3 linked regions of the Prochlorococcus marinus str. SB genome follow. The protein of the gene in region 2 interacts with the protein of the main gene of each other region in a pairwise test. Links are inferred from orthologs where the notes say so. Each region holds a gene or a part of one and is shown on either strand. Other genes may lie near its edges. The genes, in order: rlmN, ftsZ and EV02_RS02480.

The links.
Region 1: the proteins of ftsZ (region 2) and rlmN interact in binary tests that used the Escherichia coli proteins (3 or more experiments, as listed by UniProt). The link is inferred for Prochlorococcus marinus str. SB from one-to-one orthologs.
Region 3: the proteins of ftsZ (region 2) and EV02_RS02480 interact in binary tests that used the Escherichia coli proteins (3 or more experiments, as listed by UniProt). The link is inferred for Prochlorococcus marinus str. SB from one-to-one orthologs.

What each region holds. Positions count from the first base shown.
Region 1 is NZ_JNAS01000002.1:878,757-885,905, reverse strand. What follows is about bases 2,884-5,762. They hold rlmN (23S rRNA (adenine(2503)-C(2))-methyltransferase RlmN), read right to left. Parts: upstream 4,907-5,762; coding sequence 3,860-4,906; downstream 2,884-3,859. Other genes in these bases: EV02_RS01795 (DNA-directed RNA polymerase subunit beta'), read right to left, coding at 5,144-5,762; EV02_RS01790 (high light inducible protein), read right to left, coding at 4,936-5,088; EV02_RS09560 (hypothetical protein), read right to left, coding at 3,665-3,811; EV02_RS01780 (HEAT repeat domain-containing protein), read right to left, coding at 2,884-3,646. Outside these bases: 16S rRNA (guanine(527)-N(7))-methyltransferase RsmG, read left to right, coding at 1-558; EV02_RS01760 (aldo/keto reductase), read right to left, coding at 561-1,754; EV02_RS01765 (ferredoxin), read right to left, coding at 1,766-2,125; EV02_RS01770 (DUF1257 domain-containing protein), read right to left, coding at 2,135-2,527; EV02_RS01775 (DUF2997 domain-containing protein), read right to left, coding at 2,514-2,729; more of EV02_RS01780, read right to left, coding at 2,879-2,883; more of EV02_RS01795, read right to left, coding at 5,763-7,149.
Region 2 is NZ_JNAS01000002.1:1,008,464-1,015,521, reverse strand. What follows is about bases 2,315-5,102. They hold ftsZ (cell division protein FtsZ), read left to right. Parts: upstream 2,315-3,044; coding sequence 3,045-4,160; downstream 4,161-5,102. Other genes in these bases: hemW (radical SAM family heme chaperone HemW), read right to left, coding at 5,083-5,102; panB (3-methyl-2-oxobutanoate hydroxymethyltransferase), read left to right, coding at 4,317-5,090; EV02_RS01065 (cell division protein FtsQ/DivIB), read left to right, coding at 2,315-2,865. Outside these bases: tRNA (N6-isopentenyl adenosine(37)-C2)-methylthiotransferase MiaB, read left to right, coding at 1-644; EV02_RS01055 (D-alanine--D-alanine ligase family protein), read left to right, coding at 655-1,722; EV02_RS01060 (hypothetical protein), read left to right, coding at 1,733-2,143; more of EV02_RS01065, read left to right, coding at 2,140-2,314; more of hemW, read right to left, coding at 5,103-6,306; EV02_RS01085 (PIN/TRAM domain-containing protein), read left to right, coding at 6,403-7,058. UniProt on the Escherichia coli protein: Essential cell division protein that forms a contractile ring structure (Z ring) at the future cell division site. The regulation of the ring assembly controls the timing and the location of cell division.
Region 3 is NZ_JNAS01000002.1:740,983-748,205, reverse strand. What follows is about bases 851-3,803. They hold EV02_RS02480 (rod shape-determining protein), read right to left. Parts: upstream 2,877-3,803; coding sequence 1,824-2,876; downstream 851-1,823. Other genes in these bases: EV02_RS02490 (DedA family protein), read right to left, coding at 3,377-3,803; EV02_RS02485 (single-stranded DNA-binding protein), read left to right, coding at 3,009-3,380; mreC (rod shape-determining protein MreC), read right to left, coding at 1,070-1,819; EV02_RS02470 (hypothetical protein), read right to left, coding at 851-1,070. Also shown: response regulator transcription factor RpaB, read right to left, coding at 1-357; more of EV02_RS02470, read right to left, coding at 552-850; more of EV02_RS02490, read right to left, coding at 3,804-4,036; ahcY (adenosylhomocysteinase), read right to left, coding at 4,039-5,457; tRNA (adenosine(37)-N6)-threonylcarbamoyltransferase complex ATPase subunit type 1 TsaE, read left to right, coding at 5,509-5,946; EV02_RS02505 (carbohydrate kinase family protein), read right to left, coding at 5,904-6,902; EV02_RS02510 (alpha/beta fold hydrolase), read left to right, coding at 6,991-7,223. UniProt on the Escherichia coli protein: Forms membrane-associated dynamic filaments that are essential for cell shape determination. Acts by regulating cell wall synthesis and cell elongation, and thus cell shape.

The sequences.
Region 1 (7,149 bases), 130 kb from region 2 along the record:
TTTGACAGCATTTGGCCATTTAAAACTTTCCCGAATATTAATTTTAATAATAAAAAATTTTTAGATATTGGATCCGGCTGTGGCTTCCCAGGTTTAGCCTATGCCATAACTCATCCTACTTCAGAAATATACTTAGTTGATTCTTCCAAAAAGAAAACAAATGCGCTAAAAGTCTTAATCAAAGAGATCAATCTCAAAAACAATATTCATGTAATCAATGATCGTATTGAAAACTTAGCTCATCAATCTTCAATGAGAAATAGTTTCAATATTGCTACCACCAGAGCGGTGAGTAATCCTTCAACAGTTTCAGAATATATACTACCAATGCTAAAAAAAGAGGGGTTAGGATTTTTATATTGTGGGAAATGGACTGATGAAGAAAGTAAAAATCTAGATAAAACTTTAGAAATATTAGAAGGAAAATTTAAGGAGAAAAAGAAGATTTTGTTACCAAGAAGTAAAGGGACCCGAAATATTATTCTTATTCAACCAAAAGATATTTGCCCAAAAATTTACCCAAGAAAAGTTGGCAAACCTGAGAAAAATCCATTATGAAATTATTTTTTTGATAGTCTTTTCGCACTCTTATCCCCAAATTTTTCTTTTAAAGTTCTCAATTTTCTTATGACTTTTTTTGGATTTATATGACCTTCTAATACTTTTAATAATTGTACTTCAGAAACATCAGTATCTAATAAATTAGAGTTATTTCCTGGGAACCAGTGACTTCCATTACCAAGCAATTGATATCTAGCTTTTGCGAAACCTTCCATATCCAACCAATCAATTAAATTTGAAAGCCAAAGAAGAACGGGAATATTAATATTTCCTGGCGTATATTCCCAACTCGGCAAATTTCTATTCCAATTTTGATGCCACTCTAAACCCAAAGAATTAATTGATTCCTGCCTTAATCTGTTTATTATCTTTGGAACATACTTCTCAGAGTCTGATAACAAAGAGACAGCTTCTAAGTGCAAATCAAAATCCGCCTCTTTTGCAATACCCACACTAAGAGTATGGACATTTTGATTTCTTAAGCAAAAAAGATCGTTAAAAACTATAGGATGAAGAGGCTTACAAAGTTCCAACATTTTGTTTGAGGGAGTATGAAGATGCCCCCCTTTATCTGTGGGACTTATTATGAAAATCCCAAGATCATACTTTTTTGCCAAACTTATAACCTTTGTATTTTCTTGATTGATAAAATACCAGTGCAAATTGACATAATCAAAAAAGTTTGTTGATATAGCCTTCTCAATGAGTGAAGATCTTCCATGAGTTGAAAATCCAATAGAGCCAATTAAATTTTCTTTTTGCAAATTTCTTAAAATGTCAATACAACCTCCTTCTTTAGTAGCATGATGTAAATGTTCATCTTTGTTGATGCCATGTATTGCTAGCAAATCAATTTTTTTGACTTTTAATTTTTCAATACTTGTCATAACATCTCTCTTAAAGATTTCTGGATCACTATCTGGAGGGATCTTAGTTTGTATAATATTAGGGACTTTATTTAAATTTTTAAAACCCATTCCTAATTGAACCTCAGAAGTTCCATAATACTTAGCAGTTTCGACATGACTTAAGCCATATTTGTTAGCTAGATTTAAAATATTTTCTACTTTATTTTGTTCTTCATTTGAAATCTCAGAAAAATCTAATTGTTCCCAACTTTTTTGAAATCTCATACCTCCTAGAGATAAAACAGGTATCTTCAAATTGGTTCGACCAAATCTCCGATATTGCATCTTTTTAAAAATTAATGCTTATTCATTCTTGGTGGTTTTCCAAATGATTGAAACATATCCCTATCAAGACTATTTTCTAGATCATCTAATTCTTCAAAATTGACCCAGTGAATACAATCAACAGGGCACGTATCTATCGCTTCTTGTATAAGGTCAGAACTATCTCCATCTTGCCTCAAAGCTCGACTTCTACCATGAAATTCATCAACTATGAAAGTGTTCGAAGCTACGTGTACACAATACTGGCAACCGATGCATTTAGCCTCATCAACCCAAACAGCTTTTTCGGCTAACTTACCTCCAAGTACAGGCTCCCAGCCTGTAATTTCAACAATCTCTTCAAAATTATCAAATGGATCTGTTAAATCCATAATCTGAGATTAATTCTCCCACTTGGTTAAAACCAATTCGATAGAGCCATCATTTTGGTTTTTTTGTTCTACGATTTGATATCCATCCTCTTTTGTTTTGGAAATAATTGTTTGATAAGCATACATTTGAGTAACTTTAGAGATAAATCTTTCGACAGGTAGCTCAAAATTCCACAAATCTAAATCAGTAACTAATTCATATGAATTTGAATTGTTATCCCATTTAAATCCAACTTTAGTATCACCAGGTAAATTCATGCTTATATCAACAGCTGTAAACCTACCTCTATAGCCTTTAATAAGTTTTTCTTCTTGGTTGATTATGTAACCAAGATTATTTAAGGCTTTAATTAATGGCTCTGCTTCTTTGAGCTGAGTTTTAATAGTACTAAAGTGTGACATTAGATTCGTGGTTAAATTGTTTTAGTTGTTCTTTTTTATTAGAGATGAAAGCATCAGAAGTTTTATTTTTAACTGTTACTTTACCAAGAGCATTTTCAAGCTTTCTAGTAGCATCATTACATGAGCTTCCAGTAAAACCTTCTAATGTCTCTTCAACTCTTCCGTCTTGATGAATTTTGAATCTCAATGTTTTTTGAGGCATTAAATTCAAGTACTAAGCACTTTTACTTTATACAGAATAACGAAAATTATTTGTTTCAGTTGGTACAAGTTAATTATTTTTAATTTATATATTGATTGTCTGATAAATTAACTTTCTCGGTAGTGTTTTGAAGTGGGAAATTTAATTGTTTAATTATAAAAGCCTTGCATCCCCATTGAATCCAAAGCAGTTTTTGCTTCTTCCATAACAGATGGTTCTTTATCGAAAAGGGCTATTTTAGTACATTCATCAACGAAACTTTCTTGAAATGTATTGTTTAATTTTTCGTACAGTCTACATAATGACCAGATGCAATTACTTCTTACACCTGATTCATTATCTATTTTTAAACTTATTAAAAGTTGTTCTGCTGCCAATTGAGCATTTTCCAAAGAAACATTTCCAATTTCAGCTAAAGAACTTGATGACCATAACCTTACTGCAGCTACATCGTTCTTCAAAGCATTTATTAATGGTTTCAAAACAATTTGATTATCATAATTAGCTAAACTCCATGCAGTCGCTCTTCTGACATAAGCATTATCGTCGGTCTCCAAAAGGGTGACAAGTTTCTCAACCGCACTAGGACATGGATTACGGCCCAAAGCGTATACAACACTCATTCTTTCAACAGGACAAGGTTGATCCAGTAAAGGTAACAAAAGAGGGAAAGATCTTGAATCTCTATATTCACAAAATATTCTCAAGCCCTGTATTCTTTCTTCTCTGTTACCTTTTAGCATTTTTAATGCTTCATTACATTCCTGAGTTATATTTAAACCTTTTTGAAAAGAATCTTCATCAATTTGCTCTAAAGGATCTATTTCAATTTCTAAGGCCAATTCTCTTGCTAAAATATCAGGATCAACAGCGATATCAACTAAGCTTTCTTTATTAGGATCCTTATTTATTGTCATTTTGAAAAACTAAAAATATTAATTAATGGGAGCAGGAGACATCATATCTCCAGGTAACCAAATTCTTGCACTAACGGCTAAGAAGGCAAAGCCAAAAAGTGAGACGATAGCGAAAGGCAAAATTTTTGTCTTAATAAAACCCAAAGATTTAAAATTAATTAACATAATAATAACCTGTTTAAGAGACTTTTAAAAAATTTTTATTAGGTAATATTATTTATTTTTTGCATTTTGTCTTAGCTGACCACAAGCAGCATTTTTATCTAGACCTCTGCTTTTTCTCAAGCTTACTGCTATGCCATTGTTAATAAGTCTAGATTGAAATAATTGGAGATTTTTTAAAGAGGTTCGTTTGAATTCAACCTCTTCAATTTGGTTATATTGTATTAAGTTTACGTGACATTGAAACCCTTTCAGCAAATTACTCAATTCAATAGCATGTTCTAATTTGTCATTCACTCCATTTAGCATTAGATATTCAAAACTTACCCTACGCCCAGTATCTCCTACAAATTTTTTACAGTCTTCGATTATATTTTTGATCTCATAGTTTTTTGCACTAGGTATTATCGTTTCTCTTATTTTTTGATTTGAAGCATGTAGGCTAATTGCTAATGTAAATTGACACTTACCTAAAATTTGAAAAGACTTTGCTGATAATCTACTTATCATTTTTGGAACAGCTACTGTGCTTACAGTTATTTTCCTCTGACTGATCTGAAAATCATTATCTATAGATCTAATTGACAAAAGTAAGTCATCAATATTCAATAAGGGCTCGCCCATACCCATGAAGACAATATTAGTCACTTTTCTATTCATTTCATGTTCGATAAATAAAATTTGATCTAAAATTTCACTAGCTTTTAAAGATCTCTTCAAACCTTCCTTGCCAGTTGCACAAAATTTGCAGTCCATTGGGCAACCAACTTGACTAGAAAGACAAGCAGTTAATCTTTTTTCAGTTGGAATACCAACGCACTCAATACTTTCATTATCTTTTGTAGAGAGTAACAACTTTAAAGTACCATCGTTAGCTAGGTTTCTTTCTCCAATAAGCAGCTCACTTACCTTAAAACCATCATCTTTTAACTTATTTCTAAAATCCAAGGGTAAAACTTCTATTTGATCAATATTTTTGTTCTTATTTCTATAGTTATAAATCCAATTATAGATTTGGCGACCCCTAAAAGCAGCCTCCCCATAATCTAAAGCTACAGTTTCTAGATCCTTAATACTACTTCCAAGAAGATTTTTCAAATTTAGTAGTCTTTATTTAAAAACTATTTTCACCATAACAGCAAACCATGTTTTAGAAAGAATTCTGTAAGAAGAAGGGCAATAAAACCAATCATGGCCATTCTTCCATTAAGTCTTTCATTATATAAATGGAATCCATAACGGGGCAATTTTCTTTTGGGTACAATCTCTGGCTTAATCATTACTTACAAATTTAAAAAATTCATTCTAGTCACTAAAAATAATAATAGATAATATTTATTCATCAGACAGGAGGCCCTCCTCCTGTAATCCCTCCAATGCGGCAGGGTCTGGTAATTGATCTTCAGAAAATTGATTTTCAGCATTAGGCCTTGCGAAGGCTGCAAAATTACTCGAAGTAGGATCGATTCCATGCCGACTTCTCGTTGTCTCCAAATCTTCATCACTAGGATCATCAAGAATTGCAGTAGAGCTTACGGCAGGTGATTGTGGCATATCAACTGTATAATCTGGCCGTAAATTCTGTGCTCTTCTGTAACCACCAGATTCTTCTGCAAGAATATCTGGATGAGGACCAGCCTCTGAGGATAATTCCTCCACAAAACCACTAAAACCTGTGCCTGCAGGTATTAATCTACCGATAATAACATTTTCTTTTAAACCTCTTAACCAATCAGATTTACCTTCAATCGCAGCTTCTGTAAGAACCCTAGTAGTTTCTTGGAACGATGCTGCTGAAATAAAGCTATCTGTATTAAGGGAGGCTTTAGTAATACCCAACAAAACAGGAGTAAATTCTGCTGGAGCTCCTCCTGTAATTGCCATTGCTTGGTTTGTATCTTCCACTTGCCTCAACTCTATGAGTTCGCCAGGCAAAAGAGTAGTATCCCCAGCATCTTCTATACGGACTTTACTTGTCATCTGTCTAACAATTACTTCAATATGCTTATCATCGATTGCTACACCCTGGGACTTATAAACATTTTGTACCTCACTTACCATACTTCTTTGTAGTTTTGATATGGATTCTCGAGCTGCATCTATCAGAGGTTTTTGATCTTTTAAATCATTGAAGTAGCAATCTAGTAGTTCATGTGGATTAATTGGACCATCAGTTAAAGATTCTCCACCTTTAACTTGTTGTCCATCACTAACCATTATATTTTTTCCAAGAAGAAGTTGATATTCATTAACTAAATCATCATTTTCAATAATTGATAAGGAAACTGATTCTTCATCATTACCTTGTTTGATCTGAACAATGCCAGATTTTTTACATAGAATTGCTGAATCTCTGGGTCTCCTAGCTTCTAATAACTCTTCAATGCGAGGTAGTCCTTGTACGATATCTCCAGTTTTCTGCCTTTCAAAAACAAGTAAAGCTAAGCCATCTCCCCTAAGAACCAAGTCTCCGTCTTTAACATGTAAAACTGAATCAGGTGAAACCATATAAGGCCTACCTAGTCTTAAGGTTACTGAACTATTGGAAATCTCCTCTATTTCTCCGCAAGAAGTTGATTTGACAGAAGCACTAATGGGATCACCATCGACTACACGATCACCAACTTTGACTATTCCTTCACCATTGATTTTAATTTTAATTTTATCTTCTTCTCTTACAACAATTAACCTTCTTATAGGCTCATCATCATCAACATTTGGTAATTTAACCAATCCCTTCTCCTTGCAAAGGATTTGAGTAGTAGCTATTACATCGCCTGCTTTTACTATTTGGTTATTATTGACTTGCAGTTCTGTATGTGTTGAGCCATGACTGGAGTCAGATATAGTATCTCTTCTTACAAGAATAGACTCCAATATTACTAAATTTAATCTATTGATTGATGCATCATTTTCATCTTCAATCGACTCGACGTCAATAGTCATTTGAGGAGTAGCATCAAAGCTTTCAATACTTAAATGTGTTCTAAGTAATTCAACCCCTTCAACTGATTTTATCAATTCACCGTCTTTATAAGTAAGCCTTTGGATAGCTTTTAAGCCTAACTGTGGACCTTTTTCTTGCTTAACATGTGATAATTGTGGTAAATCCGCCTGATCAGGAATAGTAAATTCTTCAACAGTTCTTAATAATAAGCCTCGACATTTTGGTGTTTCTAATTTTTGAACAAATAAAATTTCTTTATTATCAACACCATCTAAAATCTTTTCACCTGGATTCACAAGATTACCTTCTTCTGTATATCTATTCAAAATTTCTTCATCATCACACTCATGAAAAGTTCCATTTCTTACAGTTATTTCACGAAGGATATCATTTT
Region 2 (7,058 bases):
GGATAAGATTTGCTACTAGTCATCCAAGATATTTTTCAAAAAGGTTGATTCAAGCTTGTTATGAACTGGATAAAGTCTGTGAACATTTCCATATCCCCTTCCAAAGTGGAAATGATGAAATTTTAAAGCAAATGTCCAGAGGATATTCTATTAAAAAGTATAAAAATATTATCGAGAACATAAGGTCATTAATGCCAGATGCTTCAATTACAGCTGACGCAATAGTTGCTTTCCCGGGAGAAACCGAACAACAATATCAAGATACTTTAAAACTAATATCAGAAATTGGCTTTGATCAGGTAAATACAGCAGCATACTCTCCAAGACCAAATACGCCTGCAGCAGTTTGGACTAATCAACTTTCCGAAGAGGTAAAAAAAGCTAGATTACAGGAAATTAATGATTTAGTCGAGAAAACTGCTAAGAGTAGAAATCAAAGATATATCAATAATATCGAAAGCGTTTTAATTGAGGGTTTAAATCCAAAAAATTCCTCTCAAATGATGGGTAGAACTAGAACAAATAGATTAACTTTCGTAGAGATTCCCAAAAACACTAACTTTAATTTTTCGTTGGGAGATGAGATAAATGTCAGGATAAATGAAGCAAGACCTTTTTCTTTAACAGGAGAACTTTCTTTATAAATTTTTTTAAATGATCGGGGGAAAGAAAAAATTTATTGGGTTAATATTTGGCGGAGATTCCAATGAACATGAAGTATCGATATCCTCTGCAAAAACAGTTTTTCAAGCATTTAATGCACAAATAAACAAAGAACGTTTTACAGTTAAAGCCTTTTACATAAACAAATATGGAGATTGGCTTGATAGTGATATTTCAGAAAAAATCCTAATTGGTAAAATTGAAGACTATAAAACAAAAAAACAAGAAATTTTTAATCAAGAAAAAATTAACTTCCTTGACGGAATTGAATTTCAAAATATTGATATTTGGTTTCCTCTTTTACATGGATTTAATGGTGAAGACGGATCAATTCATGGCTTAATTAGATTTACTAAGAAACCTTTAGTCGGGTGCGGAATTATTGGCTCTGCACTTGGAATGGATAAAATATTGATGAAAACAATTTTCTCAAATCTCAATCTTCCACAAGTTAATTATCTAGTTTTTCAAAATAAAGATCTCAACGATAAGCAAGTAAAAAATAAAATAATTAATGAAATTTTAAAAAAATTAAAATTTCCTATTTTTGTTAAACCATCGAACTCTGGATCATCTCTTGGCATCTCCAAAGTCAAAAATGAATCGGAAATATTACTAGCATTAGAAAAGGCTCGGGAAATAGATCCAAGAATCTTAATAGAGGAAGGTTTAGAGGTAAGGGAGATTGAATGCGGAATAATTGGGAATTCAAAACTCTTAACCTCTGAGATAGGCGAGATAAATTACGAAAGTGATTGGTATGATTACGATTCAAAATATAACTCAAATAATAAAATAATTATCCCAGCCGAAATAGATTCTAAAATCGCAAAAGAAATTAAAGACATTGCTATTAAAAGTTGTAGAGCACTAAATATTTTCGGTTTTGCAAGAGTAGATTTCTTTATAGAAAGATCCTCAAATAAAATTTTAATAAATGAAATAAATACAATTCCTGGTTTTACAAAAAACAGTATGTTTCCAATGCTTTGGGAAGCTTCAGGTTTAAAAATTGAACAACTTGTGGCTAAACTGGTAGATATATCTTTAGATTTGTAATTTAAATAAAATGTTGCATGGACTACTTTGGTTACCATTACTTTTAATCTTCATTTTATTAACTGCACTTGGATGGTTAGAAAGAAGGAGGCAAAATCTTTTTAGAAGTTGGGCAAGTGATTCTGAATTGTGCAAGTTAGATAGTTCAGGTGCAGCGTCCTTAAAAGATGGTGAGTTAAAGTGGAGCGCATTTGAAGCTGGTAAATTTGAAGAAAAAGATTGTTTTATAATCAAGAAACTGGAATTAGTTGAATTAATGGCTCTAACTTCAGGGGAAGCTCCTCTAACAAGTGAATCTCAAGGTAAATGCAGGTTGAGATTAGTAGGGGATGGTAAAGAGATGGATGTACCATTTTCAGATGCAGAGCGAGCGAGAGAATGGATGGATCAACTGATGGAAAAAGCTCGATGTGATTTGTGAAAAACCAAAAAAGGATCAAAAATAAAAGTTTTTTTTTTCTAATTTTATTTTTATTTTTAACAAGCATATTAAGCATAAAAACTTTCAAAAAAGTTGGTACCAAGGATATTAGGATTTCTGGTAGTGAATTTTTTTCGCAGAGTGATTTGGTAAAAAATTCATCTTTAAATTTTCCAATTAGATTAATTTTTGTTGAAACTAATTTGTTAGAAAGGGAGTTAAAACAAAATTTATCTCTTAAATATGTTTCGGTAAACAGAGAATTATTTCCTTTTGGTTTGAAAGTTTATATTACTTCAAGAATTCCAATAGCTTACGGTGAGAGGATATTGAACGACGAAACAATATTAGGCTTCATTGATAGAGATGGTTTTTTTATAAATAACCAAAATGTAGATAAAAAAAATTTGAATAAATTAACAATACAAGTTTTTGGATGGAAAGAAAAATTTAAGAAAATATTATCTAAAATTTTTATCGCTATAGAGAATTATGAATTAGAAATAGTTAAAATAACTTTTTCATCCGATGGTTTTCTAACTGTTGAGGAAGAAGATTTAAAAACGATATTCTTAGGATTTAAGCCAAATTTAATCAACTATCAACTACAAATAATCAATAATCTTAAAAATGAATTTAAGAAAAATAGCTTTTCAAAAAAAATAGATAATATTGATCTTACTAATCCAGATAAACCAAAAATAAAAGTGTTCAAACCCTAATATTTGAAAAAGTATTTTGAGTAATTTTTTTTAATTATTGTAGTGTTGATATGGGTTTTGCATTAAAAACAAAATATTTAATAAATAAATATTTTTAGGATTTTCTTCAACAAATTCCTACATATGAGCGCAGTAAGTTCATAATGCACCCAATACTAGTAAAAGATTCCTATTAAGAGATGAGCTTCGGTAACAATCCAAACTTTGATCAATCGAGAGAAATCCTTCCAAGCCAAAATGCCAAAATAGAAGTTATTGGTGTAGGTGGTGGTGGAAGTAATGCAGTCAATAGAATGATAAATAGTGATTTAGAAGGTGTTTCGTTTAGAGTCCTCAATACCGATGCCCAAGCCCTCCTACAATCTTCTGCAGAAAGTAGAGTTCAACTTGGACAAAACCTTACTAGAGGTTTAGGTGCAGGCGGGAATCCAAGTATTGGTCAAAAAGCAGCCGAAGAATCCAAAGAAGAGCTTCAACAAGCTTTAGAAGGATCTGATCTAGTTTTTATAGCCGCTGGAATGGGTGGAGGAACTGGTACAGGTGCTGCTCCTGTTGTTGCAGAAGTAGCCAAACAAAGTGGGGCTCTAACAGTAGGTATAGTAACCAAACCTTTTTCTTTTGAAGGGAAAAGAAGAATGCGTCAAGCAGAGGAGGGGATCGCAAGACTAGCTGAAAACGTTGATACTCTTATAGTTATTCCAAATGACCGATTAAAAGACGTTATAGCAGGAGCTCCTCTTCAAGAAGCATTTAGGAATGCTGATGATGTTCTAAGGATGGGAGTCAAAGGCATTAGTGACATAATTACTTGCCCGGGATTAGTTAATGTTGATTTTGCAGACGTTAGATCAGTTATGACTGAGGCCGGCACTGCACTTCTCGGAATAGGTATAGGTTCAGGAAGATCGAGAGCTATAGAGGCAGCACAGGCAGCAATGAATAGTCCTTTATTAGAAGCAGCAAGAATTGATGGAGCCAAAGGCTGCGTTATAAATATTACTGGAGGCAAAGACATGACTTTAGAAGACATGACCTCTGCATCTGAAATTATTTATGATGTTGTTGATCAAGAAGCGAATATTATTGTTGGTGCAGTGGTCGATGAGGCAATGGAAGGTGAGATACAAGTTACTGTAATTGCTACAGGATTTGAAACAACCCAACCATTAAACCAGCAAAGAATAAAAAACAGATTATCTAATCAACCCTTATATAATTATTCCGACAATAAAGAATCTGGAGCGAGTATTCCTGAGTTTTTGAGGTTAAGGCAAAATAAAAAAGATATAGGTTAAAAGGTAAAATAGAGTGACTCGGTTATCTCGCCTGCCTCAAGCATCCCTTGTGGCTGCTACCTTCCGGTCCTGACCAGGTTTAGGCGTTAAAACCGCGAAAGGCCGAGTCAGGAATATCTTAGCAATTCTTGATTAAAAAAGATACATAAATTTGTTATGTTACCTTCAGACCTAGTTAATTATAAAAAAAAATCTCGCAAAATCATTGCACTAACTGCTTGGGACTCCATATCAGGATCTATTGCAGAACAAGCAAATGTAGATCTCGTACTAGTAGGGGATTCATTAGCAATGGTCTGCTTAGGATACAAATCGACATTGCCAATAACTTTAGAAAATATAATTTATCATACTAATGCTGTTTCAAGAGGATTTAAGAAAAGAATTGAGGAACAACCTCTAGTCGTTTCAGATATGCCTTTTCTGACTTACCAATGTGGTGAGGATAAGGCTGTTGAGTATGCAGGGAAAATCATTCAGAGCACTTATGCAAAAGCTGTAAAAGTGGAGGGAGCTGAACCAGAAATACAAAAAGTTATTTCTAGATTAATAAGAATGGGAATCCCTGTTATGGGTCATATAGGTCTTACACCACAAAGCTATCTAAATATTGGATTAAGAAAACAAGGAGAAAGCAAAGCAAGCCAAGAAAAAATTAAGAAAGAGGCTTCAATTCTTGAAGAATTAGGATGTTTTTCAATAGTTCTAGAACATATTCCTGATTTGCTTGCTAAGGAAATACAAAATTCTTTAACAATTCCCACAATAGGTATCGGCGCAGGTAATTACTGCGATGGGCAAGTAAGAGTTACTGCAGATTTGTTAGGCCTCAATGATAATCAACCCCCATTTTGCCAACCAATTATCCAAGGGAAGAAACTATTGAAGGACAAATTAAAAGAATGGGTAGTCTCTGAAAGACTTAGTTAATCTCATCCCACCACTTAAACATAGAAACAAGAACTTGATTACTAAGTTCCATGCCATTAGGCTCACTTAAAAAGAATCTATTCCCCTTTCTTACAAGAAGTCCACTTTCAAGAAATTTTTCCCATTCTTCAAACAATTTACTTAAGTTGCTTTCAAATTTTTTGTTTTCCCAGTTTTGTTCTTTAAACACTTTTTTGATATCTACACCCTCTTTGAGTCTTAATCCCAACATTATTTTCTCATCAAGTTCTTTATAAACAAACTCCTTATTAGTTAAGGATGAATCTAAATTAAATTCGTCTTGTTTAGTTACCCATTCTTTATATTCCTTACTAACTCTTGGTCGAGTAAACTTTTCCCCCCAAGGTGAACTAGTGGAACCTTGACCAAAACTCCACCAGCCTAAACCACTCCAATAAACTCTATTATGTCTCGACTGATGTCGAGGAAGGCAATAGTTTGAGATTTCATATCTTGAATACCCTGATTTTTTTAAAATTAAATGGGTTGATTCACTATTCCTAAAAGCTTCTTCATCACTTGGGAGTTTTAATTTGCCTAAATTAATTAATTTTTTAAAAACAGTGCCATTTTCAATATTTAAATCGTAAATAGATAGATGAGGTGGTGAAAATGTAATTGCTTTTTTTAAATCATCTTGCCATTCTTTAAATCCACTTAGTGGCAAGTTTTGAATTAAGTCTAAACTCCAGCTTTTTATTAACCCAGAATCATATTCTCTCTTCAACCATAAACAAGATTTCTCTGCATCTTCTTTCAAATGACGCCTTCCCGACTTTTGAAGTATCTGATTATTAAAACTTTGTACTCCAAGACTAAATCTATTTATCCCAGCATTTATGAATCCGAAAAGATCATCTTCAGTAAAACTTGCTGGATCAACCTCCATAGTGATTTCAGCACCATAGTCAATTCCATAATTTTCTTTAAAAAGATCAACTAATTCTTTGATTTGAGCAGGATCTAAAATTGATGGAGTTCCACCTCCTATATAAATTGTCGATAGAGGTGATTTATGCTTAATCGACAATATTTCTTTATATAAAAATTGCAAATACTCATTAACTGTTTTGCTTCCATAACCTTTTAAAGTTTCAACTTCGTTTCCTAGTGGAATAACTGCAAAATCACAATAAAAACACCTTCTGTGGCAAAAAGGAATGTGCACATAAGCACTTTTTGGAAACTTATTCATAATCTAAATTCATTTTTAAGCGCCAAAAAAGTATTAAGGATCGAAAAAAATAAAATCCTTATTTACTCAATTAATAAATCCTAGTAGATTATAGATATGACAGATATCTTAGTATTAATTTTATTTGTATTGTCTGGGGCTGCTTCAGGGTGGCTTGGTGTTGATTTATTGCCAGTAGACATACTTAAACAGGTATCTAATGTAGAAGGTTTTAGAATTGTTTTAGCAATAATTGGCTTTTTTGTAGGTTTAGCAGCAGGTTTTGTATTCCTTCAACTTAGAAAGACTTTTCTTGATCAAATAAGAACAATGCCTACGGACTTACTAATAAGTAGGTCAGTTGGATTAATTTTAGGATTACTTGTTGCTAATCTCCTACTAGCTCCAATACTATTAATACCCTTCCCTAGAGAAGTTTTTTTCGCAAAACCATTAGCAGCAATATTAAGTAACATTTTCTTTGGAGTGCTTGGTTATAAGTTGGCAGATACCCATGGGAGGACATTATTGAGATTATTCAATCCAAATAACACTGATGCATATCTAATCAATGAAGGAATTCTCCCTGCTGCAAGTCCAAAAATTTTAGATACTAGCGTAATTATTGATGGAAGAATCAATGGTCTATTAAGTTGCGGCTTATTGGAGGGACAATTAATTGTTGCTCAAAGTGTAATTGATGAATTACAAACTTTAGCTGACTCAAGCAGTAATGAAAAAAGGTCGAAAGGCAGAAGAGGTCTCAAGTTATT
Region 3 (7,223 bases), 270 kb from region 2 along the record:
TCTCAAAATTGTAGCTATTCTGGCCTCTAACTCTTTTGGGCTAAATGGTTTAGATAAGTAATCATCAGCTCCTAAATCCAAACCTGCAACTCTCTCTGAAATAGCCTCTAGAGCGGTTAAAAATATTATTGGTACTACTGACTCAGCTCTAATTCTTCTACAAACAGCAAATCCATCCATTTTTGGAAGCATAACATCTAGAACTATCAAATCTGGGGAATCCCTGTGAAAAGACTCAAGAGCTTCTTCGCCGTTAGTGGCTGAATATACCTGATATCCTGCTAGTTGAAGCCTAGTAACTAATACCTTCAAAACTGCTGGTTCATCATCAACAACTAAAATTCTTGCTTTTGACATAGTTAAAAAAAGATTTGTCGATATTTCAAAGCAAAGAATTATTGCATTGAACATTTATTCTAACAATTAAAAATATAACATTACGAACCCTCAAAGAGATATTCCTAAGGTTTACAAACATTTTAAATTAATTGAAAATATATAAATTTTTTCAAGCATTTTTTCCTCTTGGCAAAATTTATTACCAAAATTTATTACCAAAATTTTCTTCTTGAAAATTTAAACATCCTTATAAGTTGGGAGCAAATAAAAGGAGCAAACAAACCTGTCAAAAAAACTTCAGCTAAGATATTTTTTACACCTGGAATAAACATTAAAAAATTACCATCTAAAAAATTTCTAAACAAAATTTGTGCAAGATAAAGAGTACCGCATAAAAAACTTCCAAAAGAACAAATTAAACCATACCTAAAATGTCCCACCATAAAATCACTATGTGATTTAATTCTCCCAAAGAAAAATCCACAAAAAATTAGGCCTGGAATTTGAGTAAAACTTTCATTTAAAGTTATGGAATCTAAGATGATACCTAAAAATAAACCAAAAACTAATCCATTAATTGATCCATTAATCATTGCCCAAGGCAATAACCAAAATAACGGCCAATAAGGCTGAACACCTAAAAATCCAAGCCAATTAGGGTGCCACAAAAAAATAATTGGGATAAAAATAAAGCTTATAATGGATAATTTTTTGGTAAAAAATTTATTCATTAAATATTTAATTTCAAAATTTGTACCCAATCAATTACATGAGGTTTTGCTAAAAGTAAAATTTTTGCCGTTTTTTTTGATTTCAACGTCTCATCTATAGATTGAACAATACCAATAGGGATATTTGGAGGTAATAATGTACTAGCAGGAGATGATGATACAAAATCTCCGACTTTAATATCGGCATCTTTTGAATAAAGTATTAGGCTAGGATAATCATCTCCTAAACCGACTAGTAATCCATTGATTTGAATTCTATCCACCCAAACACCTAACTTACTTTCTGGAGAAGTTATTAAAGTTACCGACGAAGTGAATAAAGAAGTATTCTTTACTCTTCCTAATAATCCACCCGGACCAATCACAATATTGCCAATTTCTACTCCATCCTTTGAACCTTTGTTTAAAATTATTTGTCTCCACCAACCTCCTGTTTTTCGCGAAATAACTGCAGCAGAAATATGTTTATCATTCGATGATTCTTGGAGAGATAAGATTTGTCGCAATCTTATATTATCTTTTTTAAGAAGATTAAACTTTATTAAATATTCTTGATCAATACTCTCAAGAACAATTTCTTTTTGAAATTGACCAGGCCAAAAAGGTTTTGAAATAAAATAATAAAAATCTTTATAAAAAGCTCCTTTAGATATTCTTACAAAAACCAAAAATAAAAAAATTGCAAAAAATAGCCAATTTTTCTTTTTATGCCACCAACGACTATTAGAAATTCGTCGGATACCTATCATGACATTAATCTCTTATCGCATTCCTTATGAATTCTGGAGTGTCAACAACTCTTTTGAGTTTTTTAAAATCATCCAACACCTCTCCACAACCATTCACTACGCAAAGCAGTGGGTTTTCTGCTATGTGAGTAAAAATTCCTGTTTCATCGCTCAATAAATCATTAATGCCTCTCACTAAAGCTCCACCACCTGCAAGCATAATCCCTCTATCAACAATATCTGCGGCAAGTTCAGGAGGGGTTCGCTCTAAAGTTCTTTTTACAGCTTCGACTATTTTGCTAAGTGTTTCAGCCATAGCTTCTCTGATTTCTCCTGATGTCAAAGTGACTGATCTAGGTAGACCAGATAAAAGATGTAAACCTCTAACCTCTAAAGTAGTTTTATCAAAATCATCATCTGGAAATGCAGATCCAATTTTTATCTTGATATCTTCTGCAGTTCTCTCTCCAACAACTAAATTGTGAACTTTTTTAAGATAAAGCGCAATTGACTCATTTATTTCATCGCCTGCTATTCGAACAGATTCACTCAAAACAGTTCCTCCTAAACTTAATACTGCAACCTCAGTAGTACCTCCACCAATATCAACAATCATTGTTCCAATTGGCTCAGTTACTGGTAATGATGCTCCTATTGCCGCTGCGACAGGTTCATCTATTAAATGAACTTCTCTAGCTCCCGCTAATCCAGCTTCTCTTACTGCTCTTCGCTCAACACTAGTAACTCCACTTGGAATTCCAATCACTATCCTTGGAGCTACTATCCCCTTGCCTTCATTACATTTTTGAATAAATGTTTTTATCATTTGTTCTGCAGCATCAAAATCTGCGATAACTCCATCTCTTAGTGGTCTTACAGCTCTTATATTGCCAGGGGTCCTTCCTAGCATTAACTTTGCTTCTTTACCAACAGCTAATGGAATCCCTTCTTCTAAGTCCATAGCTACCACAGAAGGTTCCTGTAAAACAACGCCTTTTCCTGATACATGTATAAGAGTGTTGGCAGTTCCCAAATCTATGCCAATATCTCGAGAAAATTTAAATCTGTTAAAAATCACAATAAGAATTTCTTTTTTTAAATAATATATCTATTTTTTGATAAGCTCTCGGAATTCTGGCGTTTAGTTATGAATAGCACGTAAAACTTTGAGCAGAAACTGAAAAAATGAGTATTATAAAAAAAAAAAATTATGGAAATTAACACTATTAACCTTGTTGGCAGAGCAGGAAGAGAACCAGATGTCAGATATTTTGAATCAGGCAGTATAGTAGCGAATTTCACAATTGCAGTTAACAGAAGAAGCAGAGATGAAGAGCCAGATTGGTTTAATTTAGAAATATGGGGCAAGCAAGCACAAATAGCCGCAGATTATGTGAAAAAAGGATCATTAATTGGAATTACAGGAAGCTTTAAAATTGATAGCTGGAAAGATAAAAATACTGGAGAAGATAGATTTAAACCAGTTGTTAGGGTAGATAGATTAAACTTACTAGGCTCACGAAAGGATTCTGATAATAACCAATATTCCAACAGCAATAACTCAAGTGAAATTCCTTTTTAAACTCTATTTTTTTTAAGAAATCTAATAAGTATTCTTATAAAAAAATATAAGAAAATTAAAATTAAAATTGGCTTTACAACATATTTGATTTGATCTAAATAAGTTTGAATAATTGGATAATTTTCACCAAATAAATAACCTGAATAAGTGAGAAGTGCTACCCATATCAGGCTCCCAAATGTAGTCCAAAGCAAAAATTTTCTTAATGGCATAAGTTCTATGCCAGCAGGAACAGATATTAAAGTTCTTATACCTGGTACTAATCTGCCCCAAAAAACTAAAGAAACACCGTATTTATCAAACCATCTTTTACTTTTACTTAAATCACTAGGAGAAATACCCAGATATTTTCCGTTTTTATCTAGAAAATTTGAAAGTCTTTTTTCATTTACTAATCTACCTAAATAGTACCAAGGCAATGATCCTAAAATAGTTCCAAGTAATCCCCAAAAAACTAAAATATAGAAATTTAATTTTTGTTGATAAACAAAAAAACCTCCTAATGGCATTATTATTTCCGAAGGAATTGGAGGTATTATGTTTTCCAAAAACATAGCCAAACAAATAGTGAGGTATGCAATTGTTGAATTCTTTTCAACAGCCAAACTAATATAGTCCGGAATTGAAGTAAGAAAATTTACAAAAATTAAACTCAAACTTAGTATCTATAAAGCTCTGGTTTGTAAGGTCCTTCAACAGAGACATTGATATAGTCAGCTTGTTCCTTAGTTAATTTTGTTAATTTTGCACCAATTTTATCAAGATGTAATCTAGCTACCATTTCATCTAAATGCTTTGGTAAAACATAAACCTCCTTAGCATATTTTTCTGACTTATTGAAAAGTTCGATTTGAGCTAATACTTGGTTAGTAAAAGAATTACTCATAACAAAACTTGGATGTCCAGTGGCACAGCCTAAGTTAACTAATCTACCTTCTGCTAAAAGAATTATTTTATTGCCACTTGGTAAAGTTATGTGATCAACCTGTGGCTTAATATTTTCCCATGGATAATCTTTCAATGAAGCCACATCAATTTCATTATCGAAATGACCAATATTACAAACTATGGCCTCATCTTTCATCTTGACGAGATTTTCGTTTGTAATCACTTGATAGTTCCCAGTTGCTGTAACAAAGATATCTATATCTTCCACAACATCTTCTAACGTAACAACGCTAAAACCTTCCATTGCCGCTTGAAGAGCACAAATTGGATCAACTTCAGCAACTTTTACGATTGCACCAAGTCCACGTAATGATTGAGCTGAGCCCTTACCTACATCTCCAAAACCCATTACTAAGGCAACCTTTCCAGCAATCATCACATCAGTTGCGCGCTTTATGCTATCTACTAAAGATTCGCGGCAGCCATATAAATTATCAAATTTGCTCTTAGTTACTGAATCATTAACGTTAATCGCAGGGAAAGGTAAAGCATTTTGCTTTTGCAGTTGATAAAGTCTTGCGACTCCAGTTGTTGTTTCTTCAGTAACACCAATGATATTACTCTTAATTCTAGAATAGAAGTTACTATCGTTTTCTAATTTAGACTTAATAGAATTGAATAAAGCAATTTCTTCTTCATTTCCGGGATTATCTAAAACAGACAAATCTTTTTCCGCTTTACTGCCGAGTATCAATAAACCAGTTGCATCCCCACCATCATCAAGAATCATATTTGGAGAGTCTGAACCCCAATCAAGGATATAGTGGGTATATTGCCAATATTCGTCAAGAGTCTCACCTTTTTTTGCGTAGACGGAAATTCCTTGATCTGCGATAGCTGCAGCCGCATGATCTTGAGTTGAAAAGATATTACATGAGGCCCATTTCACTTCTGCACCAAGATCAACAAGAGTTTCTATTAAGACTGCTGTCTGAATAGTCATGTGAAGGCTTCCAGCTATTTTTGCACCTTTTAGTGGCTTTTCAGATTGATATTTATCTCTCAAGGCCATTAATCCAGGCATTTCTTTTTCGGCAATTTTAATTTCTTTATGTCCAAAATCTGATAAAGATATATCAGTAATCACGTAATTAGGTGTAGAGGTTTTAACTGAATTTGCAATAACCATATCTAGTAAATACTTTATCTATTAAACTATAAATGATTTTTGAATAAATTTGTGTTTGTTGAGAATTTAGAAGAAACTTTAAATCTAGGAAAAAAACTCTCTCGCAAATTAAATCCCCAATCAATTGTTTTATTACAGGGTCCAATTGGGGCTGGAAAAACCTCATTTGTTCAAGGGATTGCTAAAGGCTTGTCAATTTCTGAGGACATTACAAGCCCTACATTTGCTTTATCGCATCATTACAACTCCGGAAGAATTCCACTAATTCATCTTGATTTATACAGGTTAAAAAATATTACTTCAGCGAAAGAAGTTTTTTTTTCAGAAGAAGAAGAGGCAATACAAAAGAAAGCCATTTTAGTTATTGAATGGCCAGAATTAATAGAACCAGTTATTGATAATTTCTGGAAAATAGAAATTAGTTACGCAAAAAATTTCGGGAGAAACTACGAAATAAGAGATCCCAAAAATTTATTAGCCTCCTCATAATTTGGCTGTTGATCGATGGCGCCTTCGCCAAGACAAGTTAATAATCCACAAACACCTGCGAACTTAATGCAATCTTCTATCTCTTCTTCATTTGAAGGATAGCCAAAAGAAATTAATTTTGAAATAAAGCCAGCCAGAAAAGCATCGCCTGCGCCAGTTGTATCAACAATTTTTTGTGAAGTAAGAGTTTCGGTAATTCCCTGCAATCCGTTGATATACCATAAAACGGGATTTTTTCCATCAGTTATTATTACATCTGGTCTATTAGACAATTGTTGAGATATTAGCAAGGGATTTTCATCCTCAAAAAACAAAGTTGCTTCTTCCTTAGCAAGCTTTAAAACATTTGCATGATTTAAAAAATTCTTAATTAATTTCACTCTACCCGCTTTACTAATTTCTGATGAAAAACTTGCATGATCCCAAAAGACCTCTCTCCAATTCAAATCAATAACTATTTTGACTTCAAATTTATTAGCCTGTTCCACAAGAAAAAAAACAGTCTCTGCTGATATTGGAGATGATAATAAGATAGTTCCTGTAACCAAATATTTTATTTCTAAAAAAGATTTCTCCAAACTTAAAATTTCTTTTTCTAATAATTTCTTCCTAAGAACTTCGTCTGCAAAGCATGAATTAGAACTTTTCTCAAAGCCTGAAAAAAAACGATCACCAAATTGATCTCTATCTACATTAACCACGCGAGTAGATGAATCATTATCTAATTGCAAGAAATCTAAATTAACTCCCAATTGATCAAATTGCGTAATAAATTTTTTTCCATAATCATCATTACCCAAACTTCCTATAAATGTTGAATCTATTTTTAATTTTCTTAATGCACAAGCAACATTAGCCGGCGCACCACCCAAAAAATCTGTAAATCCTTGATTTGACTTATTTCTGATTCTGTCTATTAAAGCCTCTCCAATACATATGACCTTTCTCTTTTTCATAAGTGAACGCTTTTTCTTAACTAAGGATAATTTATTAAAAACGAATAATTTTTTTTTGAATTAAAGTTTAATTAAAAGCAAACTCATAGTGTCTTTAAATAAATCTGAAACTTGGCAGTGGAAAAATTGGAAAATTTCTTGGTCTTTATCCAAAGAATCTAATTCTGAAAAAAATATTCAAATTTTATTAGTTCATGGCTTTGGGGCATCTAAAAACCACTGGAGACATAATCAAGATTTTCTTGGTAAATTTTCTAATTGCTACGCAATTGACTTATTAGGATTTGGAAAAAGTAGTCAGCCTAGTGCTTTATTAAATTT